3 regions of the Thauera butanivorans genome follow, and region 2 is predicted to be linked to each of the others. Evidence: predicted binding sites of a transcription regulator. Region 2 holds the regulator's gene; each other region holds the start of a gene.
The links. Region 2 encodes sigma-54, which starts transcription at its own class of promoters, with help from an activator protein. Its sites were predicted from a motif close to TGGCACGCTTNCTGCTNA; they were not measured.

Region 1 (9,862 bases), 2.3 Mb from region 2:
CGAGCAGGCCTTCCTCGCGGTCGAGGATGGCGAGGAATTCGCCGAGCTGCATCGATTCGGCCTCGATCAGCAGGGCGAGGCGCTGCTGGTCGGCGGTGGGGGGGGCGGGCTGGTTCATCGTGTCCTGCGCGGGTCGGTGCATGCGGAGCCGAATCTTACCGCCGTTGCCGTCCGATGGTTCAACCGCGCGACTCGAGCATGTCCCGGACGCTGGCGATCAGGCCGTCGGCGATGCGGTTGGCGTCGATCTTGAAGCGGCCTTCCGAGATTGCCTGGCGGATTTCATCCACGCGCTTCTGATCGATTTCGGGCGATTCGGAAATCGCGCTTTCCGCCTTCTTCATCAGCGTGGCCAGCGGGGAAAGCTGCACGCTGTCGCCGCCGGACTGGGCCGGGGCATTGCTGCGCTGCGCAGGCGTGCGGGCATCCTGCACCTGCGACGGGACATAGGCCTTGCCCGTGCTCTCGATTTTCATGTTGTTCTCCGGAAACGCATCGACACGAATGGGTAGACGGCCGCGTTTCGTGAAACTTTAGTGATTTATTTCACGCCTTGCCACAAGCGCTTGTGATCTAGAAGTCGACATCGACCGTGCCATCCGGCCGCACCAGGCCTTGCACGATCTGGCCGTTGCCGAGACGGATGCGGATACGTTCGCCGGCTGCGGCGCCGTTCAGGGCCTGGCCTTCGCCCGACACCGTGAAGCCGGGGCCGCGCGTCGTCACCAGCACTGTCTGCCCGCGGCGCACGGCATCCGCCTGGCGCAGGCTGCCCGCCCGCAGCGGCGCGCCCGCCGCCTGCGCGAAGCGGGTGACGTGGCCGACGGCCTGCTCGGGCGCGGACAGCACGTTGTCGGGCAGGGCGCTGAGCTCGCCTTCGCGGACTTCGACGTCGGCTTCGCCGATCACCTCGGCCGAGCGCAACGCGCGGGTGGTGACGAGATAGGGGCCGAAGACCTGCACCGTGGCCTGTGCCCATGCCGTCCATGCCGTGGGGGCGTCGCAGCGGACGCCGACGGTGATCTGTCCCCAGGCGCGGGTGCCGGGCTGGAGAAAAGCTTCGAGCGCCGCGCAGGGCGGCAACTGGTTGGCCGGATCGAAGGCGCGCACGTTGATCCGGACTTCGCCGGGCTGGCCCAGGGTTTCCCGTTCCAGCAGGCTGCGTACCGCTGCCTCGACGGCCTCGGGCGGCTGTCGGGCGGCGGCGGGGGAAGGGCTGAAGGACGCAAGCAGGGCCAGTGACAGCAGGCCTGCGCGAAGGAAACGGGACGGGCTGATGGTGCGGAGAGCGGCCGGGCCGGGGAGCAGGCGATTCATGGGCGGATTGCAGCATGCCTCCGGCGTGGAGGCAAGCTGGCGGAAGGGGCAGCGGGCGGCAAGTGCCCGCGGCAGGTTTTGCCGGCGGGGCCGGCAAGCGGCAGATTTGGGCGGTTTTCCGCCGCCTTATCGGGCGAGGGCGGCTGCGGGGCGGGGCTTACCATCGCTGGCATGAAAGCTGCCTGTTCTTTGGGCAATCATGCTGGCCCGTGATCCGTCGCGTCCCCGCCGGGGAACGTGCCGGCCGCATTCGAGAGGTAAGGCGATGAAAACCCTGCTGGACAACCAGATGCGCTTCCATCAGGCGGCGCTCAATCTCCAGGCCCACCGCCAGGAATTGCTGGCGTCGAACATCGCCAACGCCGACACGCCGCACTACAAGGCGCGCGACATCGATTTCCGTGCCGCGCTCGACAATGCGCTGGGCAAGGCGCCAGGGGGCGGCCTGGGCGGCGTCGCGCTCGACATCACGCACCAGGGCCATATCGCCGGCGGCGCGGCGCTCGGGGCCGATGCCTTCTCCAGATACCGCACCGAGCTGCAGTCCGCGGTCGACGGCAACACCGTCAACATGGACGTCGAGCGTGCGGCCTTCGCCGAGAACGCGCTGCGCTACGAGGCGAGCCTGACCTTCATCAACGGCATGCTGCGCTCGATGAACACCGCGCTCACCGGCCAGTAAGGAATTCCATCATGAGCATGCTCAACGTCTTCCAGATCGCCGGCTCGGCGCTCAACGCGCAGTCGCTGCGGCTCAACACCACCGCCTCCAACCTCGCCAACGCCGACAGCGTCACCACCGAGACCGGCGAGCCTTACCGCGCCAAGCAGGTCGTCTTTGCCGCCCGGCAGATGGCCGGGCCGGCGGCGGTCGGCGTGCAAGTGACGCAGATCGTCGACAGCGCCGCGCCGATGCGGATGGTGTACGAGCCGAACAACCCGGCGGCCAATGCCGACGGCTATGTCGAAATGCCCAATGTGAACGTGGCCGAGGAGATGGTGAACATGATCTCGGCCTCGCGCTCCTACCAGAACAACGCCGAGATCATGAACACGGCACGGACATTGCTACAGCGTACCTTGCAGATCGGACAGTGAGCGCTGTCCGGCAAATGATGCCGTAGCAGGAGAGATTCATGAGCACCGTCTCGAACGATGTGACAACGGAAAACGTGCTGTCCAAGCTGGCACGCAGCGAACCCGTGCAGAAGGCGGAAGAGGACATGCAGGGGCGTTTCCTCAAGCTGCTGACCACCCAGCTTCGCAACCAGGACCCGATGAACCCGATGGAAAACGCCGAGCTGACTTCCCAGCTCGCGCAGATGAGCACGGTCGATGGCATCGAGCGGCTCAACAAGATGGTCCAGTCCTTCTTCGATTCGCAGGCCTCGAACGAGGGCATCAACGCTGCGGCCCTGATCGGGCGCGGCGTGCTGGTGGAAGGCCAGCAGATGGTGCTGACCGAAGCGGGCGGCATCGGCGGTTTCGAGATCGACGGGCCGGCCGACCGCGTGACGCTGACGGTGACCGACAGCTCGGGCCTGCCGGTCAAGCAGATGGTGTTCGACAGCATCGAGGCCGGCAGCCACAACTTCATCTGGGACGGCACCGCGGAAGACGGCTCGCGCGCCGCCGACGGCGTCTACACCCTGTCGTTGTCCGCGACTCTCGGCGACGAGAAGGTGCAGGGGCGCACGCTGCAGTTCGGGCCCGTGACCAGCGTCGTGCGCGGTCCCAGGGGCGCCGACCTGCAGGTCGGCGACCTCGGTCTGTTCAAGCTCGACGACATCAAGCAGATTCTTTGATCCGGAGCAGCGATCATGGCATTCCAGCAAGGCCTCAGCGGCCTGAGTTCTTCCTCCAAGGCGCTCGACGTCATTTCCAACAACGTCGCCAACGCCAGCACCGTGGGCTTCAAGAATTCCGGCACGGTATTCGCGGACGCCTATGCCTCGTCGCTGACCGGCGCGGTGTCGAAAATCCAGATCGGCATCGGCAGCGCGGTGCAGGCGGTGCGCCAGGCCTTCACCCAGGGCAACGTCACCACCACCAGCAACCCGCTGGACATGGCGATCAACGGCAACGGCTTCTTCGAGATCGAACTGCAGAACGGCGGCTACGCGCTGACCCGCAACGGCCAGTTCGACATCAACAAGCAGGGCTACATCATCACCGCGCTGGGCGACAGGCTGATGGGCTACCAGACGGTCGATCCGGTGTCGGGCGACGTCGCGGCGCCGGCGACTTCCTCGGTGGATAGCTTCCGTCCGCTGATCGTGCCTGCGTCGGGCATCGGCGCCGTGCAGACGACGGAAATGAGCCTGAACCTGAACCTGAGCGCGGATGCGGAAACGATCGACGGTGCCGCGATGCCGCTCGATCCGAGCGACCCCCTGACCTATACCTATTCCACTGGAATAAAGATCTTCGACACCCTGGGCAAGGAACACACCTTGTCCTTCTATTTCGCCCGGCGCACCGACGTCGTCGATACCACGACGGCGCCGCCCAGCTACAGCGAGTGGGATGTCTACACCGTCGTCGACAACGATCCGGGCACGCTTACCCACAACTCCACGCTCGGCTTCGACGGCCTGGGCCGGGTCGCCGAGGTCACGCCGCATGCGACGGCGGCCGTCACGCCGCCGACCAATGGCTCGGTGTTCAGCGCCCTGCTCGGCACGGACGCGGTCAACCCGAGCGAGGCCACGCTGGCGATGAACTCGATCACGCAGTTCGGCGGCGAATCCAAGCCGCGTGAATTGGTGCAGAACGGCGCTGCGCCGGGCGAGATCGCCGGTCTGGCGATCAGCCGCAACGGCGTCATCCAGGCGCGCTACACCAACGGCGTTTCCAAGGACATCGGCATCGTCAACCTGACCACCGTGCGCAACAACAACGGCTTGTCGCCCATCGGCAACAACTACTGGGTCGAGACGCCCGAGTCCGGCGGTTTCGCGCGCGGCACGCCGGGCAACGGCATGAACGGCGTCATCTCCGCCGGCCAGGTCGAGGAATCCAACGTCGACCTCACCCAGGAACTGGTGCAGATGATCATCCAGCAGCGCAACTACCAGGCCAACGCCCAGTCGATCCGCACGCAGGACCAGATCCTGCAGACGCTGGTCAACCTGCGCTGATGAGGGCAGGGCGCCGTTCCGGGTTTGCAGGATAGGGAGAACAGAACATGGATCGGGTGATCTACACCGCGATGACCGGCGCCACCGGCACGATGAACCAGCAGGCGGCGGTGTCGAACAACATCGCCAACGCCTCGTCCACCGGCTTTCGTGCGCAGATGCACAAGCTGCGCGGGGTGGAAATCCAGACCGAGGCCTTCCGCAGCCGCTCGTTCGCGGTCGATGCCAGCATCGCCAACGACTTCACCCCGGGGCCGATCCAATACACCGGGCGGCCCTACGACGTGGCGGTGGAGGGCAAGGGCTGGCTGGCCGTGCGGCTGCCCGACGGCAGCGAGGCCTACACCCGCAACGGCAGCCTGGCGCTGAGCCCGGCCGGCATCCTGCAGACCCGCGAGGGCCTGCCGGTGATCGGCGACGGCGGGCCGATCGCGCTGCCGCCCGACACCGAGATCGTCATCGGCCGCGACGGCTCGGTGTCGTCGATCGATCCGAACGGCAACATCGTCAATGTCGTCGCCCAGCTCAAGCTGGTGAATCCGCCCGAGGCCGAGCTGGTGCGCGGCGACGACGGCCTGTTCCGGCTCGCCGGCGGCGCGCCCGCGCCGGCGGACGAGAACGTGCAGGTCGCCGGCGGCTACCTGGAAGGCAGCAACGTCAATGTCGCCGACCAGATGGTGCAGATGATCTCGCTCGCCCGCCAGTTCGAGATGCAGGTGCGCATGCTGCAGACCGCCGAAGCCAACGACCGCGCTGCGGCGCAGGTGCTGGGGGCGCGTTGAGATGGCGGGCGCTGCTCCGCGGCAGCTGCGCTTCGTACGGAATTAGCACGGTTTTTGCGTTGTTTATCGCGGGATGGCCGGGGCCGGCAAAGGCCTAGACTGATCCCATGCACAAACGGCAATCGCCGCCGCGTGCCGGCAAAGCCTGCCGGCACGGCAATGCAGAACAGAGGACTTCATCATGATCCGCTCCCTGTGGACCGCCCGCACCGGGCTCGATGCCCAGCAGACTTCGCTGGACGTGATCTCCAACAATCTGGCCAACGTGTCGACCAACGGCTACAAGCGCCAGCGCGCGGTGTTCGAGGACTTGCTGTACCAGACGATGCGCCAGCCGGGCGCGCAGACCACGCAGCAGACCCAGGTCTCCAGCGGCCTGCAGATCGGCACCGGCGTGCGTCCGGTGGCCACCGAGCGCATCTTCACCCAGGGCAGCCCGCAGCAGACTGGCGGCTCGCTGGACCTGGCGATCCAGGGCAACGGCTTCCTGCAGATCGCGATGCCCGACGGCACCACCGCCTACACCCGCGACGGCGCGCTGCAGCTCGACAACCAGGGCAACGTCATCACCGCCAGCGGCTATCCGCTGCTCGACGCCATCCAGATTCCGGCCGACGCCACGCAGATCTCCATCGGCAAGGACGGCACGGTCACGGTCAAGCTGCCCAACCAGGTCGAGATGCAGCCGGTCGGCCAGATCCAGGTGGCGACCTTCATCAACCCGGGCGGCCTGCAGAGCATGGGCGAGAACCTGTTCTACGAGACGGCGTCGAGCGGCGAGGCCACGCCGACCGAGCCGGGCACCAATGGCGCGGGCGTCATCAACCAGGGCTACGTCGAGAACTCGAACGTCAACGTCGCCGAGGAACTCGTCAGCATGATCGTCACGCAGCGCGCCTACGAGCTGAATTCGCGCGCCATCTCCACGTCCGACCAGATGCTGGGCCGGCTCACCCAGCTGTGAGCGCATCGCCATGAAACCGCTGTCCGCATTCTGGCTTGCCGCCGCGCTGGCGCTGCTGTCGGGCTGCGCCGCCATCGAAACCGTGCCGCCGACCGCCGTGCATCAGCCGATGAGCGTGCGCCCGGACGGCCAGGCTCCGGCACCCGCCGCGAACGGCGCCATCTACCAGGCGGCGCTGGCGCGCCCGCTGTTCGAGGACAGGCGCGCGCGCCATGTCGGCGACATCATCACGATCAACCTGGTCGAGCGCAACACCGCGACCAAGAGCGCCAACACCAGCGCAACGCGCAGCTCCGAAATGACGGGCGGCATCACCGCCTCCTCGCGCCTGCCGCTGGGCGGGCTCAATGGGCTGAACGTCGAGGCCGGGGTCGATTCCGGCTTCAACGGCGCCGGCAGCGCCCGCGCCAACAACGCCTTCAACGGCACGATCACGGTCACGGTCATCGACGTCTACGCCAACGGCAACCTGCTGGTGTCGGGCGAGAAGATGCTGGCGATCAACCAGGGCAACGAATTCATCCGCTTCTCGGGCGTGGTCGACCCCAACACCGTCACGTCGACCAATACGGTGCAGTCGATCCAGGTCGCCGATGCGCGCATCGAATACCGCGGCACCGGCGTCATCGACCAGTCCAACACCATGGGCTGGCTGCAGCGCTTCTTCCTCGCCATCCTGCCTTTCTGAACGGGGCCAGACATGAACGCCTTCCGATCCCTGCTGACGCGCGCGCTGGTGGTGGCCGTGGCGGCCGGCATCTTCTTCGTGTCGGCGGCCGAAGCCGCGCCCGAGCGCATCAAGGACCTGGCCACCATCGCCGGCGTGCGCGAGAACCAGCTCGTCGGCTATGGCCTGGTGGTCGGCCTCGACGGCAGCGGCGACCAGACCACGCAGACGCCCTTCACCAAGCAGAGCATCGTCAACATGCTGGGCAACATGGGCGTCACCGTGCCGCAGGGCACCAACATGCAGTTGAAGAACGTCGCCGCGGTGATGGTGACGGCCAGCCTGCCGGCCTTCGCCCGGCCCGGCCAGGCGATCGACGTCACCGTGTCCTCGATCGGCAACGCCAAGAGTCTGCGCGGCGGCACGCTGGTGATGACGCCGCTGAAAGGCGCGGACGGCCAGGTGTATGCGGTGGCCCAGGGCAACCTCGCCGTCGGCGGCGCGGGCGGCGCGGCGGGCGGCGCGGCGCAGACCATCAACCATTTGGCGGCAGGGCGGATTCCCGGCGGCGCCACGGTGGAGCGCGGCGTGGCCGCGTCGGTCGGGCAGGGCGACTTCGTCATGGTCGAGCTCAATGAAGCCGATTTCCACACCGCCGGCAAGGTGGTCGATGCCATCAACGCGATTGCGCCGGGCTCGGCCTATGCGCTGGACGGCCGCAGCATCCAGGTCATGGCGCCGCAGGACGTGTCGCGCCGCGTGGCCTTCCTCGGCCGGATCGAGAACCTGAGGGTGGCACCGGGCGAGCAGATCGCCAAGGTCATCGTCAATTCGCGCACCGGCTCGGTGGTCATGAACCAGCGCGTGACGCTGCAGAACGTGGCGGTGTCGCACGGCAACCTCACCGTCACCGTCGACAGCCAGACCGAAGTCAGCCAGCCGGCGCCGTTCTCGCGCGGCGAGACGGTGGCGGCGCAGAACCAGGGCCAGGTCGACATCCGCCAGGACGGCGGCAGCATCCACAACGTGCGTGCCGGCGGCAATCTGGCCGACGTGGTCAAGGCGCTCAACGCATTGGGCGCCAAGCCGATGGACCTGGTCAGCATCCTGCAGGCGATGAAGGCGGCCGGCGCGCTGCGCGCCGAGCTGGAAATCATCTGAGGGCGGGCCATGAACGCCGGCGTCCAGCTCAACGCCCTCGATCCCAACTCGCTCGGCGAGCTGCAGCGGCTCGCCCGCAGCGAAGGCCGCTCGAATGAGGCCTTGCGCGCGGCCTCGAAGCAGTTCGAGGCCTTGTTCATGCAGATGATGCTGAAGTCGATGCGCGACGCCACGCCGCAGAACAGCCTGCTCGACAGTGACCAGACCCGCATGTACCAGAGCCTGCTCGACCAGCAGATGGCACTGAACCTGTCGCAGGGGCGCGGCACCGGCCTCGCCGATACCCTGTTCCGCCAGCTTGGCGGCAAGGATGAAGGTGCGGCGGGTACGGATGCCCTGGCGGCGCCCGCACAGGCCGGGCAGACCGGGCAGGGCGGCAAGGATGGCTTTCCGCTTGCCGGCGTGCTTCGCGGCGCGGCAATATCTGCCGCCGCGCGGCGCGCGGTGCCGGTTCAGGCCCGTGCCGAGGCTGCTGCGCCGGCTGCCTCCGGCGATGCCAGGGCGGCCGGCGGCGGCGTGCTCGAAGCCGGCTTCAGGGAGGCGATCCAGCGCGTGCGCCAGCTTGGCGGCGCGGTGTCGGACAAGGTCCGCGGCTTCGTCGCCGAGGTGTGGCCGCATGCCGTCGAAGCCAGCAAGCGCACCGGCATCCCGCCCGCCTTCATGGTGGCGCAGGCGGCGCTGGAAACGGGCTGGGGCGAGAAGCAGTTGCGCCATGCCGACGGCAGCCCCAGCCACAACCTGTTCAACATCAAGGCCGGCTCGGCCTGGCGCGGCCGCACCGTCGACCGCGAGGTCACCGAATATGCCGACGGCCGCCCCTATGCCGAAGCGGCACGCTTCCGCTCGTATTCGTCCTATGCCGAATCCTTCCGCGACTATGCCAGCCTGATGGCGCGCAGCCCGCGCTACGCCGGCGTGCTGGGCCAGACCGATGCTGCCGGCTTCGCCCGCAGCCTGCAGGATGCCGGCTATGCCACCGATCCGCAGTACGCCGACAAGCTCACCCGCATCATCGGCGGCAGCACGCTGCGCAGCGCACTGGCCGGCATCGGCTGAGCCTGCCGCTCCGGATGGCCGCATGAATTGCCGGTTTCGGGGTGGCATCCTTCTTGCTGAACCCTTTCCAGGCAATCGCGGATCAGGAAGACCATCATGGCTGGCATGCTGAACATCGGAATGACGGGCCTCAATGCGGCACAGGCCCAGCTCAATACCACCAGTCACAACATCACCAATGCAGGGACCAAGGGCTACCACCGGCAAACGGTGGGGCAGAGTGCGCTGCAGCCCTTGTTCACCGGCGCGGGCTTTTTCGGCCAGGGCACCCAGGTGTCCTCGGTGACGCGCAGCTACGACCGCTTCCTGGAAGGACAGATCCTGCAGGCCGACAACCGCCGCTCGCAATATGCGGCCTACGGCGCGCAGGTCGGCCAGATCAACAACCTGCTGGCCGATCGCACCACCGGGCTGTCGCCGGCGATGGAAAACTTCTTTGCCGGCGTGCAGGAAGTCGCTTCCAACCCGACCAGCGTGGCGGCGCGCCAGGCGCTGATTTCCAATGCCCAGTCGCTGGCGTCGCGCTTCCAGTCGCTGAATGCCCGGCTGGAAGAAATCCGTGACGGCGTCGAAGGCAGCATCGTGCAGACGGTCGAGTCGATCAACACCTATGCGCAGGCGATCGCGGACATGAACCAGCGCATCGTCATCGCCCAGGCGGGCGGAGCCGGCACGCCGGCCAACGACCTGCTGGACCAGCGCGACCAGTTGCTGGCCGAACTGAACAAGCTGGTGAAGATCACCATCGTCGAGGAAACCGATGGCGCGCAGGCGA
Region 2 (9,862 bases):
AGGCAGTTCGGGGCGCGCCAGCACATTGACGAAGCGCCAGTAGCGGACGTAGGCATCCAGCACGTGCGGGCTGGACTCGGCGGCGAGCACGTCGAGCGTGTCGCGGTCCCCCTTGCGCACCGCCTCGTGAGCGGCGACGATGCGATCGTCGCCGAAAGCCCGCGGCACCTGGGCCGGCGCCGTCGCCGGCAGCAACATCCCGGCGACGCAGAGCGCAGCCGCCATCAAGCCCGTTTTCATACTTCCCCTGCTCTCCATTGCAAGCAACCATACCACAGTGACGAAGCCTGTTTCCGACCCCGCCGATGACATCGAGAAACGCCGCAGATTCCTGCGGCAGCAGGCAATCCAGGCCCGCGAGGCGCTGGACGAGGCGCAGCGGGCACGGCTCACCGCGCGCCTGTCAGCCCATCTCGGCGGCGTGATCGACGAACTGGCGCCGCGTACGCTGGGTTTCTGCTGGCCTTTCCGTGCCGAACCCGATCTCAGGGACTGGGTCCGGCACTGGCTGGCCGGCGATGCGCTGCGCGTGGCGGCCTTGCCGGTGGTCGTCGCAGCAGGGGCGGCGATGCATTTCCGCCGCTGGACGCCGGGGGCCGGGATGGTGTTCGACCGCCATGGCATCCCGCATCCGGCGACGCCGGAGGAGGTGGCGCCCGAGGTCGTGATCGTGCCGCTGAACGCCTTCGATGCGGCCGGTTACCGCCTGGGTTACGGTGGCGGCTATTTCGACCGCACGCTGGCGGGGATGGACGTGATTGCCATCGGCGCCGGCTTCGAGCTGGGCCGCGTGCCGAGCGTGCTGCCGCAGCCGCACGACCGGCCGATGGACTGGATCGTCACGGAAGCGGGGGCAGTCCGCGCTGGCGCGGTACCCATCGGCACGGCCCGCGCCAGCCGCTGAAACGCGCGCAGCACACCGCCGGAAACCCGGCGGAAGAGCGTCAGGCGGCGAGGAACAGCCGGTAGGCGGGGTTGTCGGTCTCGGCCACGTATTCGTAGCCGAGCCGTTGCAGGAAGTCCTCGAAGGCTTGCGTGTCCTCGGGCGGAACCTGCATGCCGATCAGCACGCGGCCGTAGTCCGAACCGTGGTTGCGGTAGTGGAACAGCGAGATGTTCCAGTCCGAATGCAGCTTGGAGAGGAAATTCATCAGCGCGCCCGGCCGTTCGGGGAAGACGAAGCGGTAGAGCACTTCGTTCTTGGCCTGCGGCGAGCGGCCGCCGACCATGTAGCGGCCGTGGGTCTTGGCCAGTTCGTCGTCGGTCAGGTCGATCGCCGGCAGTTCGTGGCGTTCGAGCATTTCCACCAGGCGGCCGGCTTCGTTGCGGTTGTGCACCGTGACGCCGACGAAGATGTGGGCCTGCTCGGGGTCGGCGTAGCGATAGTTGAACTCGGTGATGTTGCGGTTGCCCAGCAGGCTGATGAACTTGCGGAATGCACCCGGCCGCTCCGGAATCGTCACTGCCAGCACGGCTTCGCGCTGTTCGCCGAGCTCGGCGCGTTCGGCGACGAAGCGCAGGCGGTCGAAGTTCATGTTGGCGCCGGAGGCGACGGCGACCAGGTTCCTGTCGCGCAGCTTGTGGCGCTTGGCGTATTCCTTGGCACCGGCAATGGCGAGCGCGCCCGAGGGTTCGAGGATCGAGCGGGTGTCCTCGAAGACGTCCTTGATCGCGGCGCAGATGGCGTCGTTGTCGACGACGATCATCTCGTCCACGTACTGCTGGCACAGGCGGAAGGTCTCGGCGCCGACCTGCTTGACCGCGGTGCCGTCGGCGAACAGGCCGACCTGTTCCAGTGCCACGCGCTTGCCGGTGGCGAGCGACTGCGTCATCGCGTCGGCGTCGACGGTCTCGACGCCGATGATCTTCGTCTCCGGGCGCACCCGCTTGACGTAGGCCGCCACGCCGGCGAGCAGTCCGCCGCCGCCGACCGCACAGAAGATGGCATGGATGGGCCTGGCATGGGCGCGCAGGATCTCCATGCCGATCGTGCCCTGGCCGGCGATGACGTCCGGGTCGTCGTAGGGATGGACGAAAGTCAGCTTCTCGCTCTTTTCCAGTTCCTGCGCATGGGCGTAGGCGTCGGAATAGGATTCGCCGGCGAGCACGACTTCGCCGCCGCGCGCCTTGACCGCGTCGATCTTGATCTGGGGCGTGGTGCTGGGCATCACGATGACGGCGCGGGTGCCGAGCCGTGCCGCCGACAAGGCGACGCCTTGGGCGTGGTTGCCGGCCGAGGCGCAGATGACGCCGCGCTTCAGGGCCTGCGGCGACAGCCGCGCCATCTTGTTGTAGGCGCCGCGGATCTTGAAGCTGAACACCGGCTGCATGTCCTCGCGCTTGAGATGGATGCGGTTATGCACGCGCGCGGACAGGTTGGCGGCGAGATCGAGCGGCGTCTCGACGGCGACGTCGTAGACGTGGGCGTTGAGAATGCGCTCGAGGTAATCCGTGGGGGTGCTCATCGAAGGCTCGCGGGGCAGCAAAGCCGTCGAGGTTAGCAGCCGATGCGGCACTGCGGCAATAGCACCGCCGATAGGCCGCTTGCCGGCCGGGGCGTGCTTACGCCGCGCCGTCGCCGTCGGCGGCGCTCATCGCCTGCATCTGGCGGTCGATGAATTCCTGCATCGCGTCGATGCCGCGCAACTGCAGGATGGTCGAGCGCACGGCGGCTTCGAGCAGCACCGCGAGGTTGCGGCCCGCGGCGACGGGCAGCACCACGCGCATGACCTTGACGCCGAGGATGTCCTTCACTTCCTGCTGCACCGGCAGCCGGCTCGGGTCGCCGTCGCCGGGCTGGCGGCGTTCGAGATGGCAGACCAGGCGCAGGCGCATCTTCCGGCGGCAGGCGGTCTCGCCGAAGATGGTGCGGATGTTGAGGATGCCGAGGCCGCGGACTTCGATGAAGTCCTGCAGCATCGGCGGACAGCGGCCCTCCAGCACGGTCGGGGCGATGCGCGAGAACTCGACGACGTCGTCGGCGACCAGGCCGTGGCCGCGCGAGATCAACTCGAGCGCGAGCTCGGATTTCCCCGCGCCGGAGTCGCCGGTGATCAGCACGCCGACGCCGAGCACGTCCATGAAGACGCCGTGCAGCGAGATCTTCTCGGCCAGCTCGCGCGACAGGTAGAGCCGCAGCTGGTCGATGACGCTGGCCGAAGGCTGGGGGGTGGTGAAGAGCGCGACGTCGTGCGCTTCGCAGACGCCGCGGATGATGTTCGACACCGCGCAGCCGTCGGCGACGATGATCGCCGGCGGCTGGCTGGACAGGATCTCGTTGAGGTGGTGGGCGACCTTGTCGGTGGTCTGGCGCTGGGCCCAGGCCAGTTCGGCGGCGCCGACGATCTGCAGCCGGGAAGGATGGATCAGGTTCAGGTGGCCGACGAGGTCGGCCGGCCAGATCCGTTCTTCGGCCACCGCCAGCACGGCATCCAGCCGTCCGCTGACATGGCTGAGCTGAAGGAGCTCCCGTTCAGCCTCGAACAGCCGCGCGACGCTGGTCTGCCTCATTCATCGGCGCCCCAGTTCACGAACAGCTTGTGGATGTGCGCGGCGTCGGGTGCGTCCAGCAGGGCCTCGCGGAATTCGCGGTCGCTGAACATCTGCGCCAGTTCGGACAACAGCTGCAGATGGGTCTCGTTGGCCTGTTCGGGCACCAGCAGCACGAACAGCATGCTGACCGGCTTGCCGTCGGGCGAATCGAACTGAACCGGCGCCGCCAGGCGGAGAAAGGCGCCCGCCGCGTCCTTGAGGCCCTTGATGCGGCCGTGGGGAATGGCGATACCCTGGCCGAGGCCGGTGGAGCCGAGCCGTTCGCGGGCGAACAGGCTGTCGAATACGAGGCTCTGGGCGATGCCTTGGTTGTTCTCGAACAGCAGGCCTGCTTGTTCGAAGACGCGCTTCTTGCTGCTGGCGTCCAGATCGACCACCACGTTCGACAGTGGCAGGAGTTGAGATATCAGGCTCATTCGCTATGGAGCTTGCGCAGCGCCGTTACCGCTGGCGCCACGTTGGGCGACGGGGGTTGGACCGGGGTGCGTTGAAGCCGCGTCTTGATAAACGCGCGCATTATAACCACACCCCGGAAGGAAAGCCGCAAGAGACGATCCACCGGTTCGCCTTCGAAGCGATGACCGCGTTGCCCAGCCTTGCCGTGCAATGAGCACCGTCTGCGGCTTCGCGTCTTGTCCTCGCTTCGAATGCAAGCCGGTATCAGGCCTCGGGCGGCGCCTGGTGCTTCAGGGCTTCGTGGTTGTGGTCGGCCATTTTCTGCTTGTACTTCTGGACCTGGCGATCGAGCTTGTCGGCCATCGCGTCGATGGCGGCGTACAGGTCGGTATCCTCGCTTTCGACGAAAATGTCCTTGCCGCGCACGTGCAGCGTGACTTCGGCCTTCTGCTGCAGCTTTTCGACCGAGAGGATCACCGCCACGCTGGTGACGTTGTCGAAGTGGCGGATGACGCGGTCGAGCTTGGCGCCGACGTAGTCGCGAATGGCCGGCGTGACTTCGACGTGGCGCCCGGTGATGTTGAGATTCATGCTAACTCCTGTTGTTGTCAGATCGATTTGCGCAAACTGACCGGCGGGATATTGAGTGATTCGCGGTATTTCGCGATGGTGCGACGTGCGACCACGATACCCTGCTGGCCCAGAACTTCTGCAATTCGTGCGTCGGACAAGGGTTTCTTCCTGTCCTCTGCGTCCACCAGCTGGCGGATCAGTGCGCGGATTGCCGTTGAGGAAGCTGCTCCGCCGGTGTCGGTGGAAACGTGGCTGCCAAAGAAATACTTGAGTTCGAACACGCCACGCGGTGTCGCCATGTACTTCTGCGTGGTGACGCGTGATACGGTGGATTCGTGCAGCTCGAGCTGGTCTGCGATCTCCCGGAGGGTCAGTGGCCTCATCGCCACGTCACCATGATCGAAGAACTGTCTTTGCTGGTCAACGATGGCCTGGGACACGCGCAGGATGGTGTCGAAGCGCTGCTGCACGTTCTTGATCAGCCAGCGTGCCTCCTGGAGCTGGCCGGTGAGTCCGCCGCCCTGTCCCCTGTTCTGCTGCAGCAGGCTGGCGTACAGGCGATTGACGCGCAGGCGCGGCATCGCCTCCTGGTTCAGGCTCACGCTCCAGCGCCCGCGGACCTTGCGCACGACGACGTCGGGCAGCACGTAGCGCGTTTCGGAAGCCGAGTGGCGCAGGCCGGGATGCGGGTCCAGGCTGCAGATCAGGGCGTGCGCGGCGCGCAGTTCGTCGTCGTTGCAGCCGGTCAGCTTCTTCAGGCGGACGAAGTTGCGTTCGGCCAGCAGTTCGAGGTGCCCGTCGACGATCTCGAGCGCCAGCATCTGGATCGAGCTTTCGGGCATCGCGCGCAGCTGCAGCGCCAGGCACTCCTGCGGCGTGCGGGCGCCGATGCCCGCCGGGTCGAGGTTCTGCACGTGGCGCAGCGCGATCGACAGATCGTCGAGGTCGATCTCGAGCTCGGGCGGCAGCAGTTCGAGCAGTTCCTCGAGCGGCTGGTACAGGTAGCCGTCGTCGTCGAGCGCTTCGATGATGAAGCGCACCAGTGCGCGGTCGAGGTCGTTCAGCGGCGACAGCGCGACCTGCTGGTCGAGGTGTTCGCGCAGCGACAGCTCGGCGGCCTGGATTTCCTGGAAGTCGACGTCGTCGTCATCGTCGCGCTTGGCCGAGGTGCCGGTGCCGACGTTCGACCAGTCGATGCCTTCGTCGCCGCCTTCGCGCTCGGCTGTACCGCCGTTGTCGCCGTCGCCGCCCCCGTCGGTGTCGGCTTCGCGCTGCTGTTCACGCTCGCGCTCGGCCGGCGAGGAACTGGTTGAGGGTTCGAGCCTGGGCGGCGGCTCGTCGAATTCCTCGCGCTCCAGCATCGGATTCTCGAGCAGGAAGCGCTCGATCTCCTGGTTCAGCTCGATCGTCGACAACTGCAGCAGCTTGATCGACTGCTGCAGTTGCGGCGTCAGCGTGAGGTGCTGGGAAAGCTTGAGCTGGAGACTGGGTTTCATCCTGGACTAGAGGCGGAAATGCTCGCCGAGGTAGACCTGGCGGACTTTTTCGTTGGCGATGATCTCGCCCGGCTGGCCGCTGGCGAGCACGCGGCCTTCGCTGATGATGTAGGCGCGGTCGCAGATGCCGAGCGTCTCGCGGACGTTGTGGTCGGTGATCAGCACGCCGATGCCGCGTTCCTTGAGGAAGCGGATGATCTTCTGGATGTCGATCACCGCGATCGGATCGACGCCGGCGAAGGGCTCGTCGAGCAGGATCAGGCGCGGGTCGGTGGCCAGCGCGCGCGCGATCTCGCAGCGGCGGCGCTCGCCGCCCGACAGCGAGATGGCGGTGTTGTCGCGCAGATGGCTGATGCCGAGCTCTTCGAGCAGCTCCTGCAGGCGCTCGTCCACCTGGCGGTTCTCGAGCCCCTGAAGCTCCAGCACGGCGCGGATGTTCTCGGCCACGGTGAGCTTGCGGAACACGCTCATTTCCTGCGGCAGGTAGGACAGGCCCAGCCGCGCCCGGGCGTGGATCGGCAGGTGGGTCAGGTCCTTGCCGTCGAGGCCGATCTGGCCGCCGTCGGCGCGCACCAGGCCGACGATCATGTAGAAGCAGGTGGTCTTGCCGGCGCCGTTGGGGCCGAGCAGGCCGACGACCTCGCCCGAGCCGACTTCGAAACCGACGTCATGTACGACGGTGCGTGCCTTGTAGCGCTTTTGCAGGCCAGCGACCTTAAGCAGACTCATCGTGGGGCTCTTTCAGCAGCTTGCGGATCAGGTCGGGTGCGAAGCCGCGGGTTTGCAGGAAGCGCGCCTGCCGCGCCCATTCGCGGGCATCGGCGGGCGGCGTGGTGAAGCGGCTGCGCAGCACGCTGCGCGCACGCTCCGATTCCGATTCTGCACATTCGCTGGCGATTGCCTCGTCGACCAGGTCACGGTCGAGGCCACGCCGCGCCATTTCGCTGCGCAGGCGGCTGGCGCCGAAGCGCGCCGCCTTGCTGCGCACGAAAGCCTGGGCGAAGCGTTCGTCGGACTGCAGGCCGAGCTCGCCCATGCGTTCGATCACCGCCCGGATCTCGTCCTCGTCGCCGTAGGCCGCGAGCTTCTTCGCCAGTTCGGCGCGAGAGTGGTCGCGGCGGGCGAGGTGGCGCAGGGCGCGTTCGCGCAGGCTCGGTTCAGCCATGGCAGCCGCTGGTGTCCCTGTCAGGCCTCGTCCGCCGCGACGGCCGGGGCTGCGCCGCCCGACGGCATTTCGGGCAGGCTGACGGCGGCACGGACCTTGTTCTCGATCTCGCGTGCCAGCGCCGGGTTGTTGCGCAGGAACTCGCGCGAGTTGTCCTTGCCCTGGCCGATCTTGTCGCCGTTGTAGGAATACCATGCGCCGGACTTGTCGACGATCTTGTGCACCACGCCGAGGTCGATGATCTCGCCTTCGCGCGAGATGCCTTCGCCGTACAGGATGTCGAAGTGCGCTTCCTTGAACGGCGGTGAGACCTTGTTCTTGACGACCTTGACGCGGGTCTCGGAGCCGACCACCTCGTCGCCCTTCTTGATCGTGCCGGTGCGGCGGATGTCCATGCGCACCGAGGCGTAGAACTTCAGCGCGTTGCCGCCGGTGGTGGTCTCGGGGCTGCCGAACATGACGCCGATCTTCATGCGGATCTGGTTGATGAAGATCACCAGCGTGTTGGTGCGCTTGATGTTGGCGGTCAGCTTGCGCAGCGCCTGCGACATCAGGCGGGCCTGCAGGCCGGGCAGCTGGTCGCCCATCTCGCCTTCGATTTCGGCCTTGGGCGTCAGCGCGGCGACCGAGTCGACGACGACGATGTCGACGCCGCCCGAGCGCACCAGCATGTCGGCGATCTCGAGCGCCTGTTCGCCGGTGTCGGGCTGCGAGATCAGCAGGTCCTCGATATTGACGCCGAGCTTCTCGGCGTAGCCGACGTCGAGCGCATGCTCGGCGTCGATGAAGGCGGCGGTACCGCCGAGCTTCTGCATCTCGGCGATGACCTGCAGCGTCAGCGTGGTCTTGCCGGAGGATTCAGGACCGTAGATCTCGACCACGCGGCCGCGCGGCAGGCCGCCGAGGCCGAGTGCGATGTCGAGGCCGAGCGAGCCGGTGGAGACGGTCTGGATGTCGCGCTCGACGTTGCCGTCGCCCATGCGCATGATCGAGCCCTTGCCGAACTGCTTTTCGATCTGCGAGAGCGCGGCGGCGAGTGCCTTGGCCTTGTTGTCGTCCATGAAAACTTTTCCTGAGTGATGGGCGGATTATGGCACAGAGCTTGCAGGGATTTTCGGCGGCGAGCTGTCGCAGCCCTGAACAAGGTCTCTGACGGCGTCAGCTTAGCATCTGTATTTATATACAGCAAATATGTCATGCAATATCCGCGCCAGCCAGTTCGATCAAGCGGCGCAGCGCCTGGATGACGGTCTGGCGCCGCACTGCCTCGCGGTCGCCGGCCAGCTGCAGCGTCTGCACCAGCGTGGCCGCGCCGCGCCGCGCCCAGGCCACGCACACCATGCCGACGGGCTTTGCCGGCGTGCCGCCGCCGGGGCCGGCGACGCCGGAAACGGCGATCGCGACGTCTGCCGTGCTGTGGATCAGCGCGCCTTCCGCCATTTCGGTGACGGTCGCTTCGCTGACGGCGCCATGCGCTTCGAGGGTCGTGGCGGCGACGCCCAGCATGTCGGTCTTGGCCGCGTTGGAATAGGTCACGAAGCCGCGGTCGAACCAGGCCGAGCTGCCGCTGGTGGCGGTGACGGTCGCCGCGATCCAGCCGCCGGTGCAGGATTCCGCGGTGGCCAGCAGCCAGCCCCGCGCGGCCAGCGCGGCACCGGCCGCGGCCGAGAGTTCGTTCAGTTCGCTATCCATCGTTCGCATGTGTGCTGAAGGGGGGACCGGGGCTGGTCAGCGGCCGAACAGCTGGACCAGGATGGCCAGCACGAGCAGGGTGTAGCCGGCGGCGATGATGTCGTCGAACATCACGCCGAAGCCGCCCTTGAAGCTGCGGTCGGCCCAGCGCACCGGCGGCGGCTTGACGATGTCGAAGAAGCGGAACAGCGCCACCGCGACCGCCTGCCAGCCCAGCGTCGCCGGCGTGAATGCCAGCACCAGCCAGATCGCCACCATCTCGTCCCAGACGATGCCGCCGTGGTCGGGCACGCCGAGCGTGCGGCCGGTGCGTTCGGCGGCGAGCACGCCGACGATGAACAGGCTGGCAAGAAAGGCCAGGAAGACGAACTCCGACAGCGGCGCGCTGAGCAGCGGATACAGCGCCCAGCCCAGCAGCGTGCCCGCCGTGCCCGGCGCCCATGGCGACAGGCCGGAGCCGAAGCCGAGCGAGATGAAGTGGGCGGGGTGGCTCATCATCAGTTTCAGAGTGGGGCGCATCGGCTCGCTCCGGAAGGTCGGGGAGGGGGGGGCGGAAGAACGGGCGTGACGGCGGCGGCGATGTTCATGCGAAGTGATCGTAGCCGCTCGGATGCAGGACCTGCTCCTCGCCGTCGGCCGTGCGCAGCAGGCATTCGCCCGCCCGGCCGGTGATCCGGCCGATGCGGTGCAGCGGCAGCGCGAGCCGGCGCGACAGCGCGTCGATGTCGGTGCGCGCGGAGGCCGCTGCGGTGAACAGCAGTTCGTAGTCGTCGCCGCCCGCCAGCAGGCAGGCGCGGGCCTTGTCCTCGGGCGCGCCGGTCGCGAGCAGCGCCGCCAGTGGCAGGGCCGCGCTATCGATGACGGCGCCGGCACCCGACTGCGCCAGGACGTGGGCCAGGTCGCCGAGCAGGCCGTCGGAGACGTCGAGCATCGCGCTGGCGAGCCCGCGCAGGGCCAACCCCAGCGCCACGCGCGGCTGCGGGCGCTG
Region 3 (9,862 bases), 940 kb from region 2:
CGAGGTTGCTGGCGATGCGGCTGGGCAGCAGGTTCTGCAGGGTTTCCAGGCCCAGGCTCAGCAGCGCCGCCAGCAGGGTGATCCGTGCGACGCCGCGCCAGGGCGATCTGCCCGCCGGCAGCGCGGCGGCGGCGAGGAAGCCGAAGGGCAGGTAGCCGAGGATGTTGAACAGGAAGTCTTCGAGGATGAAGTAGCGCGGCCATGGCGCCCACAGATAGTCGAACAGCGGCAGCCCGCTGTCGCGCCAGCCCGTCAGCGGATACAGGCAGGCGTAGGCCATCAGCGCCGCATAGGCGATGGCGAGGTTGCGGGGCAGCGAGGCGGGGGACGTGTTCCGGTTCATGGCGTAGAGGGACGAGGAGCCTGCACATGCGGTGCCCCGATGTCCGAACCCCCGGGATTCTGCCAGTTCCCCGAGGGCTGCGGTCGATGCACTGCCGTGGTGCGCGATGTGCATTCCAGGTGCGCGGCCGCCGCCGCCAGCCGGCGAATCGGGCGGGCGCGGCCACGGTTTGCGGATGTGCATGGTTCTTGCTGTGAAGCAGGCTGTCGCTCAACCGTGTCCTGCGAGGCTCTCGTGTCCATCCACGTCAAGCTGAACCACATCACCCATTACCGCTACGACCGCCCGGTGGCGCTGTCGCCACAGGTCGTTCGCCTGCGCCCGGCGCCCCACTGCCGCACGCCGATCCACGCCTACTCGCTGAAAGTGGCGCCGGCGGAGCATTTCATCAACTGGCAGCAGGACCCGCAGTCCAATTACCTGGCGCGATTGGTCTTCCCGGAAAAGACCTCCGAGTTCCGCGTCGAGGTCGATCTGGTCGCCGAGATGTCGGTGATCAACCCTTTCGACTTCTTCCTCGAGCCCCACGCCGAGAAGATTCCGTTCAGCTACGAGGACGAGCAGCTCGTCGAGCTCGAGCCCTACCTGGTCAAGGCACCGGCCGACGTGCTGGGACCGAAGTTCCATGCCTATCTGGAGTCGATTCCGCGGGAGCCACTCCCCAGCGTCGATTTCCTGGTCGCGATCAACCAGCGCCTGCAGCAGGACATCCGCTATCTGGTGCGGCTCGAGCCCGGCGTGCAGACGCCGCAACAAACCCTGACGCTGGCGAGCGGCTCCTGCCGCGACTCGGCCTGGCTGCTGGTGCAGTTGCTGCGCCATCTGGGGCTGGCAGCGCGCTTCGTGTCGGGCTACCTGATCCAGCTCACGCCCGACGTGAAATCGCTCGACGGCCCGTCCGGCACCGAAGTCGATTTCACCGACCTGCACGCCTGGTGCGAAGTCTACCTGCCCGGCGCCGGCTGGGTCGGGCTGGACCCGACGTCCGGCCTGTTCGCCGGCGAAGGCCACATTCCGCTCGCCTGCTCGCCCGAACCGTCCTCGGCGGCGCCGATCACCGGCTTCACCGACGAGTGCGAATGCGAGTTCGAGCACCACATGAAGGTCGAGCGGGTGTGGGAAGCGCCGCGCGTCACCAAGCCCTACACCGAGGAACAGTGGGCGGCGATCGAGACGCTCGGCCACCGCATCGATGGCGATCTGGACGCCAACGACGTGCGCCTGACCCAGGGTGGCGAGCCGACCTTCGTGTCGCTCGACGACCGCGACGGCGCGGCCTGGAACGGCGATGCGCTCGACCCCTTCGAGCGCGATCCTCATTCCAGCCACGTCTCCAGGCCCAGCAAGCGCACGCTGGCCGAGAACCTGATGTTCCGCCTCAAGGACCACTACGCGCCGCAGGGCCTGCTGCATTTCGGCCAGGGCAAATGGTATCCGGGCGAGCAACTGCCGCGCTGGTCGCTGAACTGCTACTGGCGCAAGGACGGCGAGCCGCTGTGGCGCGACCCGGAGCTGTTCGCGCGCGAGCTCTCCGGCACCCGGGCGGACGAGGCGGTCGCGCGCGACTTTCTCGCCCGCGTCGCCGAACGCCTCGGCGTCGCCGGCAAGTGGATGATGCCGGCCTACGAGGACGCCTGGTACTACCTGTGGCGCGAGCGCAAGCTGCCGGCCAACGTCGATCCGCACGACTCGCGCGTCGACGACCCGCTTGAGCGCGCCCGCCTGACCAGGATCTTCGACCAGGGCCTGAAGGAAGTCATCGGCCACGTGCTGCCGATCGTGCGCAGCCACACCGGCCCGCGGTGCTGGCAGAGCGGGCCGTGGTTCCTGCGCGCCGAGCGCCTGTACCTGATCCCGGGCGATTCGCCGATCGGCTACCGCCTGCCGCTGGACTCCCAGCCCTGGGCCGGCGAGGGCGACTATCCGTGGGTCCATCAGACGGATCCCAACCAGGCTTTCCCGGCGCTGCCGGCGCACGCGGCACTGCGCCATCAGCTGCGTCCGGCGGGCGTGGCGGTCGGTGCCGACAGCGGCCTCGGCTTCGAGGCGCATTCCGGTGCCTGGACGCCCGGCCGTGCCGAGCATGGCGGCCAGCATGAGGTCGACGGCGAGGCGGCGAGCGCGTCGATGGCGCTGCCCGGTGCCGACACCGCGGCGCTGGCCAGCCGCGACGAGCGCTACGACCCGGCGCGCCGGCCCGCTCCCTTCGAGTCCGCCGGCTGGATCACCCGCAGCGCGATATGCGCCGAGCCGCGCGGCGGCCTGCTGTACATCTTCATGCCGCCCACCACGGTGCTGGAGGATTATCTCGAAGTCGTCGCCGCGGTCGAGGCCACCGCCGAGGAATTCGCCTTGCCGGTCGTGCTCGAAGGCTACGAGCCGCCGTCCGACCCGCGCCTGTCGCACTTCCGCATCACCCCAGACCCCGGCGTGGTCGAGGTCAACATCCACCCGGCCGGCTCTTGGGACGAACTGGTCGAGCGCACCACCACGCTGTACGAGGAAGCCCACCAGTCGCGCCTGTCGACCGAGAAGTTCATGCTCGACGGCCGCCACACCGGCACCGGCGGCGGCAACCACTTCGTGCTCGGCGGCGCCACGCCGGGGGATTCGCCCTTCCTGCGCCGGCCCGACCTGCTGCGCAGCCTGGTCAGCTACTGGCACAACCACCCCAGCCTGTCCTACCTGTTTTCCGGCCTGTTCATCGGCCCCACTTCGCAGGCGCCGCGCGTCGACGAGGCGCGCCACGACTCGGTGCATGAGCTGGAAGTCGCCTTCCAGCAGTTCCCCGATCCCGGCGTGCAGGTGCCGCCCTGGCTGATCGACCGCCTGCTGCGCAACCTGCTGATCGATACCACCGGCAACACCCACCGCGCCGAGTTCTGCATCGACAAGCTCTACAGCCCGGACGGCCCCACCGGCCGCCTCGGCCTGCTGGAACTGCGCGCCTTCGAGATGCCGCCGCATGCGCGCATGAGCCTGGCGCAGCAACTGCTGCTGCGCGCGCTGATCGCCCGCTTCTGGCAGCAGCCCTACGCGCCGGACCGCCTGCGGCGCTGGGGCACCGAGCTGCACGACCGCTTCCTGCTGCCGCACTGGGTGGCGGAGGACTTCCGCGACGTCATCGACGAGTTGCGCGAGTTTGGCTACCCGATGGAGTTCGGCTGGTTCGCGCCGCATTTCGAGTTCCGCTTCCCGAAATACGGCGAGTTCGCCGCGCGCGGCGTGCAGGTCGAATTGCGCATGGCGCTCGAACCCTGGAACGTGATGGGCGAGGAAGGCTCGGCCGGCGGTACGGTGCGCTACGTCGATTCCTCGGTGGAGCGCCTGCAGGTCAAGGTCAGCGGTCTCAACGACGACCGCCACGTGCTCACCTGCAACGGCCGCGCGATACCGCTGCAGCCCACCGGCATCGTCGGCGAGTTCGTCGCCGGCGTGCGCTACCGCGCCTGGCAGCCGCCGTCCTGCCTGCATCCGACCATCGGCGTGCATGCGCCGCTGGCGTTCGACCTGGTCGATGGCTGGATGCAGCGTTCGATGGGCGGCTGCATGTATCACGTCGCCCATCCGGGCGGGCGCAACTACGAGGTCTACCCGGTCAATCCCTACGAGGCCGAAGGCCGGCGCCTGGCGCGTTTCACCACCACCAGCCACACGCCTGGCCGCATCGTGCCTGCGTCGGCGCTGCGCAACGCCGACTTCCCTTTCACACTCGACCTGCGCCGCCAGGCCTGAGGACGCCATGCAGCTTCAGCCGCAGAGCCCGCCCGAACTGCTCGCCCATTACGCTGCGCGGCCGGACCGCTACGACGAACTGTGCCAGCGCATCGGCAGCGTGGTGGTGCTGCGGCCGCACTGGCGCGATTTCTTCCACCGGCTGGCGGCGATGCCGCCGGCCGAGACCGAAGCGCGGCGGACGGCGCTGCGCCGCCTGGTGCACGAGAACGGCATCACTTACAACGTGTATGCCGACCCGCGCGGCTTCGAGCGGCCGTGGGAGCTCGACCTGCTGCCCTACATCCTGCCGGCGGCGGAATGGGCGCAGATCGAGGCCGCGGTCATCCAGCGCGCCACGCTGTTCAACCTGATCCTCGCCGACCTCTACGGCGAGCAGAGCCTGCTGCAGCAGGGCCTGATCCCGCCCGCGCTGATCTACGGCCACAGCGGCTTCCTGCGGCCGCTGGTGGGCGCCAAGCAGCCGCGCGACCTGTTCCTGCACCTGTATGCGGTGGATCTGGCGCGCTCGCCCGACGGCCGCTGGTGGGTGGTGGCCGACCGCACCCAGGCGCCATCCGGTGCCGGCTATGCGCTGGAGAACCGCGGCGTGGTGGCGCGCGCCTTGCCGGAGCTTTATCGCGCGGCCGGCGCGCAGCCGCTGGCGCCCTTCTTCGAGGACTTCCGCGACAGCCTCGCCGCGCTGGCACCCCAGGGGGCGGGAGAAGACGAGGCGCCGCTGATCGTGGTGCTGACGCCCGGACCGTACAACGAGACTTACTTCGAGCACGCCTTCCTCTCCCGCGAGATGGGTTTTCCGCTGGTCGAAGGCCAGGACCTGACGGTGCGCGACGAACAGGTCTTCCTGCGCACGCTGGACGGCCTGCGCCGGGTGCATGTGATCCTGCGCCGGGTGGACGACATCTGGTGCGACCCGCTGGAACTGCGCGACGACTCGGCGCTCGGCGTGGCCGGGCTGGTGGCGGCGGTGCGTGCCGGCGGCGTGACGGTGGCGAACGCGCTCGGCAGCGGCATTCTCGAAACCGGCGCGCTGCTCGGTTATCTGCCGCGGTTGGCCGAGCACCTGCTCGGGCAGAAGCTGAAGATGCCGTCGGTGGCGACCTGGTGGTGCGGCGAGGCCGCGGCCTGTGCCCATGCGCTGTCGCGACTGGACGAACTGGTGGTCAAGCCGGCCTACCCGGCGATGCGCGGCGGGCCGGTGTTCTGCCGCGACCTGCCGCCGGCGGAGCTGGCGGCGCTGGCCGGGCACATCGCCGAGCGGCCTTTCGACTTTGTCGCGCAGGAAATGGTGAATATCTCGCAGGCGCCGGTGCTGGCCGACGAGAAGGAGGCCGCCGGCGGGCTGGTGGCGCGCAACATCGGCCTGCGGGTGTTCGTCGCCGCCTCGGCCGACGGCTTCCGCGTGATGCCGGGCGGCCTGGTGCGCGTCGCCCCTGAAACCGACATGCGCGTGGTGTCGATGCAGCACGGCGGCGGCAGCAAGGATGCCTGGGTGCTGGGCGGCGCCGCATCGACGGTGCGCCGGCCGGTGTCCGCCATGCCAGTCATCCCCGGCCAGCTCGCGCCGCGCGAGCTCGACATGCCGCTGCCCGGCCTGGCGAGCCGGGTCGCCGAGAACTTCTTCTGGCTCGGCCGCTACAGCGAGCGTGCCGACGGTTCGGCACGCCTGGGGCGGGAAACCCTGAGGCGGCTCGGCGGCCTGGTGGAGTTCGATCATCGCCCCGTGGCGAAGGCGCGCGACGATGACGCCGGGCCATGGGCGACGCCGACGCTGGTCGCGCTGGCCAGCCTGTGCGAGTGTTGCGGCCTGCGGCTGTCCGCCGGCGAAGAGGCTGCCCAGGAAGGGGCCGCCCGGGAGAGGGCCGCCAGGGGAGAGGCGGCGGCGCAGGATGGCGCTGTGCCGCCGCCCGAAGATGGCCCTCTTGCTGCGGAGTGCGGCATCGAGCGGCTGGCGGGCGCATTGTTCGACGAGCGCCAGAGCGGCAGCGTGGTGACCAGCCTGCGTGGCGCGCTGCGTTTGGCGGCCCAGTTGCGCGACCGGCTGTCGCCGGACAGCTGGCGCATCTACAAGCGCCTGGCCGAATTCGCCACGCCTGCGCCGGCCGCGCCAGGCCTGAGCGAAGCGATGCATCGCCTGGACGAGTCGCTGCTGTCGCTGGTGACGCTGTCGGGCTTCGTCATCGAGAGCATGCCGCGCGATGCCGGCTGGCGCTTCCTGTCCATCGGCCGCCGCATCGAGCGTCTGCAGTTCCTGACTTCGGCGCTGGCAGCGCTGCTGACGGTGCCGGAGCAGGGCGCGCTGGAGGCGCTGCTGGCCGTCACCGACGGCGAGATCCGCTATCGCAGCCGCAACGCGCGCGGACTTGCGCCACGGCCGGTCGCCGAACTGGTGATGTTCGACCCCGACAATCCGCGCGCGCTGCGCTACCAGATCGAGTCGCTGATCGAGCACGTCGCCCGCCTGCCGGACGGCAGCTTGCTCGGCGAGCCCTTGCAGGCGCTGCTGGCCGAACTGGATGCCGAGCGCGACAGCGACTGCTTCGACTGGCTGGCGCTCGATCCCCGCAAGCCAGTCGTGGCGGAGGCGCGGGAAACCATTGCTCTGCTGCTGCGGCGCATCTGGGACGCCGGCAATGCGCTGGCCGACGGCATTTCCCACCGCTATTTCACCCATCTGGATGCGCGCAGCCATGCAACCGCCTCGCGCTGAAAAGCCTTCCGCTTCCGCGCCGGCCGCTGCCGGGCCGTCGGAGCAGTGCTACGAGATCACCCACGACACCACCTACCGTTACGCCAGCCCGGTGCTGCTGTCGCAGCAGATCGCCCATCTGAGCCCGCGTGCGATGCCGCGCCAGCGCCTGTTCGCGCATCGCCTGGCGATTTCGCCCGAGCCGTCCACGCGCAGCGAGCGCCTGGACTTCTTCGGCAACCCGACGACGCGCTTCGGCCTGTATGTGCCGCACGAACGGCTGAGCGTGCAGGCGGTGAGCGTCGTCGGCGTGCAGACGCAGGACTGGCCCGAGCCGGCGCAGAGCCTGCCGTGGGAAGCCGCGCGCGACCATCTGCGCGATGCGCTGTCGGGCCACGCGCCCTTGCAGGTCGATGCGCGCGACGCCGGCCAGTACCGCTTCGCCTCGCCCTTCGTGCAGCTCGGCGAGGAAACCGCGACCTATGCTGCCTATGCCGCGCGCTGCTTCACGCCCGGCCGGCCGCTGCTGGAAGCGGCGCAGGCGCTGTCCTCGCTGATCCATGCCGAATTCCGCTTCGATCCGGCGGCCACCAGCGTCGCCACGCCGGTGGCCGAGGTCTTCGCCGAACGCCACGGCGTGTGCCAGGACTTTTCCCATCTGATGATCGCCTGCTTGCGCGCGCTGGGGCTGGCGGCGCGCTACCTGTCCGGCTACCTGCTCACCGAGCCGCCGCCGGGGCAGTCGCGGCTGATCGGCGCCGACGCTTCGCACGCCTGGGTCGCGGTGTGGTGCCCGGGCATCGGCTGGGTGGAGTTCGATCCCACCAACGCCGTGCAGCCGGCACAGGGCCACGTCACGCTGGCCTGGGGGCGCGACTACGGCGACGTCTGCCCGCTGCGCGGCGTGATCCTGGGCGGTGCCAGCCATGCCGTGGACGTCGCGGTGACGGTGATGCCGGTTCCGCTCCCGGCATCCGGCGAACGCCATGCACCAGCATGATGCATCGCATGCCAGGCTGGTGCGCACCAGTCGGAGGCGTGCCGGCCGATTGCGCCGATGTGCGGTATTCCGCGCGCGTCAGGACGCTTGGCACGCTTTCTGCTGTGGTAGCGCGCAAGGGAGCCCGACAATGATCGCAGACATCAAGATGACCGTAGCGAAACCCTATGACGAAATGCATGCCGCCGACGGCTCGGTGCGCGCGCATTATCGCAGCTATGCCGACTGGCTCGAACGGATGCCGCGCGAACGCATCGAGCGCAAGCGCGGCGAAGCCGACGTCGCCTTCCATCGCGTCGGCATCACCTTCAACGTCTATGGCGCCGACGGCGGCAAGGAGCGGCTGATTCCGTTCGACCTGCTGCCGCGCATCATTCCGGGCGACGAATGGACGGCACTCGAAGCCGGCCTGCGCCAGCGGGTGAGGGCGCTCAACGCCTTCCTGAGCGACGTCTATCACGATCAGGAAATCCTCCGCGCCGGCCGCATGCCGTCCGAACTGGTACTGAACAACGCCCAGTTCCGCACCGAGATGAAGGGTGTGGACGTGCCTGGCGGGCTGTACGCGATGATCGCCGGCATCGACCTGGTGCGCGCGGCGGGCGCCGACGGCAAGGGCGAGTACTACGTGCTGGAGGACAACCTGCGCGTGCCCTCGGGCGTCAGCTACCTGATCGAAAACCGCAAGATGATGATGCGGCTGTTCCCCGACCTGTTCTCGCGCTACCGCGTGCAGCCGGTGGAGCACTATCCCGATCTGCTGCTGGAGACGCTGCGCGCGGTCGCGCCCGAGGGCGTGCTCGACCCCACCGCGGTGCTGCTGACGCCGGGCGCCTACAACAGCGCCTACTTCGAACACAGCTTCCTCGCCCAGCAGATGGGGGTCGAACTGGTCGAAGGCCAGGACCTGTTCGTCAAGGACGACACGGTGTATATGCGCACCACCCAGGGGCCGCGCCGGGTGGACGTCATTTACCGCCGGATCGACGACGATTTTCTCGATCCGCAGGTGTTCCGCGCCGACTCCATGCTCGGCGTGCCCGGCCTGATGTCGGCCTACCGCGCCGGCCGGGTGACGCTGGCCAATGCGGTCGGCACCGGCGTCGCCGACGACAAGTCGATCTACCCCTACGTGCCGGAGATGGTGCGCTTCTACCTGGGCGAGGAACCCATCCTCAACAACGTGCCCACCTACATGCTGCGTAGCGAGGAGGACCTCGCCTACACGCTCGCCCATCTGCCCGAGCTGGTGGTGAAGGAAGTCCATGGCGCCGGCGGCTACGGCATGCTGGTCGGGCCGGCGGCGACCAAGGCCGAGATCGAGCATTTCCGCCAGCTCATCATCGCCGCGCCGGAGAAATACATCGCCCAGCCGACGCTGTCGCTGTCGACCTGTCCGACTTTCGTCGATGCCGGCATCGCGCCGCGCCACATCGACCTGCGCCCCTTCGTGCTGTCGGGCGGCAAGGAGATCCGCATGGTGCCCGGCGGCCTGACGCGGGTGGCGATGCAGGCCGGCTCGCTGGTGGTGAATTCCTCGCAGGGCGGCGGCACCAAGGATACCTGGGTGGTCGGCTGAGGCCGCTCACCTGCCTTCAGCCGCTTGTCCCCGTCCGTACCCCATATCCGATGAAACCGGGAGAACGATCATGCTGAGCCGTACCGCCGATCACCTCTACTGGATGGCGCGCTATACCGAACGTGCGGAGAACACCGTGCGCATGCTCGACGTTTCTTACCGGATGTCGCTGCTGCCGCGCAACAACGGCAGCAGCGACGACGGCTGGGGCGCGATCCTCGCCATCAGCGAACTGACCGACGCCTACGCCCGCAGCGGACGGCCGCTGACGGCGCGCGACGTCATCGAGTTCGTCGTGCTCGACCGCGACAACCTGTCGAGCGTGTGGAACTGCCTGCGCGCGGCGCGCGAGAATGCGCACGCGGTGCGCGGCACGCTGACCGCGGAAATGTGGGAAACCACCAACGCCACCTGGCTCGAAATCCGCGACATGACCCCGGAAAAGCTGCAGGTGACCGACCTCGGCGAGTTCTTCGAGTGGGTCAAGTTCCGCTCCCACCTGCTGCGCGGCGTCAC

Region 1: flgG (flagellar basal-body rod protein FlgG) is a predicted target of sigma-54. The motif match lies at 5,283-5,300, and genes of this name have one in related genera.
Region 3: ACNQFN_RS21555 (circularly permuted type 2 ATP-grasp protein) is a predicted target of sigma-54. The motif match lies at 7,856-7,873, and genes of this name have one in related genera.

The regions. Positions count from the first base shown of each region.
Region 1 is NZ_CP183038.1:2,992,982-3,002,843, reverse strand. It holds gene ACNQFN_RS14540 (flagella synthesis protein FlgN) at 1-118, opposite strand, end outside; gene flgM (flagellar biosynthesis anti-sigma factor FlgM) at 180-476, opposite strand; gene flgA (flagellar basal body P-ring formation chaperone FlgA) at 574-1,317, opposite strand; gene flgB (flagellar basal body rod protein FlgB) at 1,583-1,999, shown strand; gene flgC (flagellar basal body rod protein FlgC) at 2,011-2,415, shown strand; gene ACNQFN_RS14515 (flagellar hook assembly protein FlgD) at 2,454-3,122, shown strand; gene flgE (flagellar hook protein FlgE) at 3,138-4,457, shown strand; gene flgF (flagellar basal-body rod protein FlgF) at 4,505-5,239, shown strand; gene flgG (flagellar basal-body rod protein FlgG) at 5,421-6,203, shown strand; gene ACNQFN_RS14495 (flagellar basal body L-ring protein FlgH) at 6,214-6,891, shown strand; gene ACNQFN_RS14490 (flagellar basal body P-ring protein FlgI) at 6,904-8,031, shown strand; gene flgJ (flagellar assembly peptidoglycan hydrolase FlgJ) at 8,041-9,087, shown strand; gene flgK (flagellar hook-associated protein FlgK) at 9,184-9,862, shown strand, end outside.
Region 2 is NZ_CP183038.1:694,474-704,335, forward strand. It holds gene ACNQFN_RS03360 (transglycosylase SLT domain-containing protein) at 1-240, opposite strand, end outside; gene ACNQFN_RS03365 (5-formyltetrahydrofolate cyclo-ligase) at 278-904, shown strand; gene ilvA (threonine ammonia-lyase, biosynthetic) at 945-2,465, opposite strand; gene hprK (HPr(Ser) kinase/phosphatase) at 2,563-3,510, opposite strand; gene ptsN (PTS IIA-like nitrogen regulatory protein PtsN) at 3,507-3,968, opposite strand; gene hpf (ribosome hibernation-promoting factor, HPF/YfiA family) at 4,213-4,539, opposite strand; gene ACNQFN_RS03390 (RNA polymerase factor sigma-54) at 4,557-6,017, opposite strand; gene lptB (LPS export ABC transporter ATP-binding protein) at 6,024-6,746, opposite strand; gene recX (recombination regulator RecX) at 6,733-7,182, opposite strand; gene recA (recombinase RecA) at 7,203-8,243, opposite strand; gene ACNQFN_RS03410 (CinA family protein) at 8,377-8,874, opposite strand; gene ACNQFN_RS03415 (phosphatidylglycerophosphatase A) at 8,911-9,393, opposite strand; gene thiL (thiamine-phosphate kinase) at 9,458-9,862, opposite strand, start outside.
Region 3 is NZ_CP183038.1:4,453,659-4,463,520, reverse strand. It holds gene ACNQFN_RS21575 (VanZ family protein) at 1-343, opposite strand, end outside; gene ACNQFN_RS21570 (DUF2126 domain-containing protein) at 578-4,078, shown strand; gene ACNQFN_RS21565 (circularly permuted type 2 ATP-grasp protein) at 4,086-6,788, shown strand; gene ACNQFN_RS21560 (transglutaminase family protein) at 6,769-7,767, shown strand; gene ACNQFN_RS21555 (circularly permuted type 2 ATP-grasp protein) at 7,916-9,346, shown strand; gene ACNQFN_RS21550 (alpha-E domain-containing protein) at 9,417-9,862, shown strand, end outside.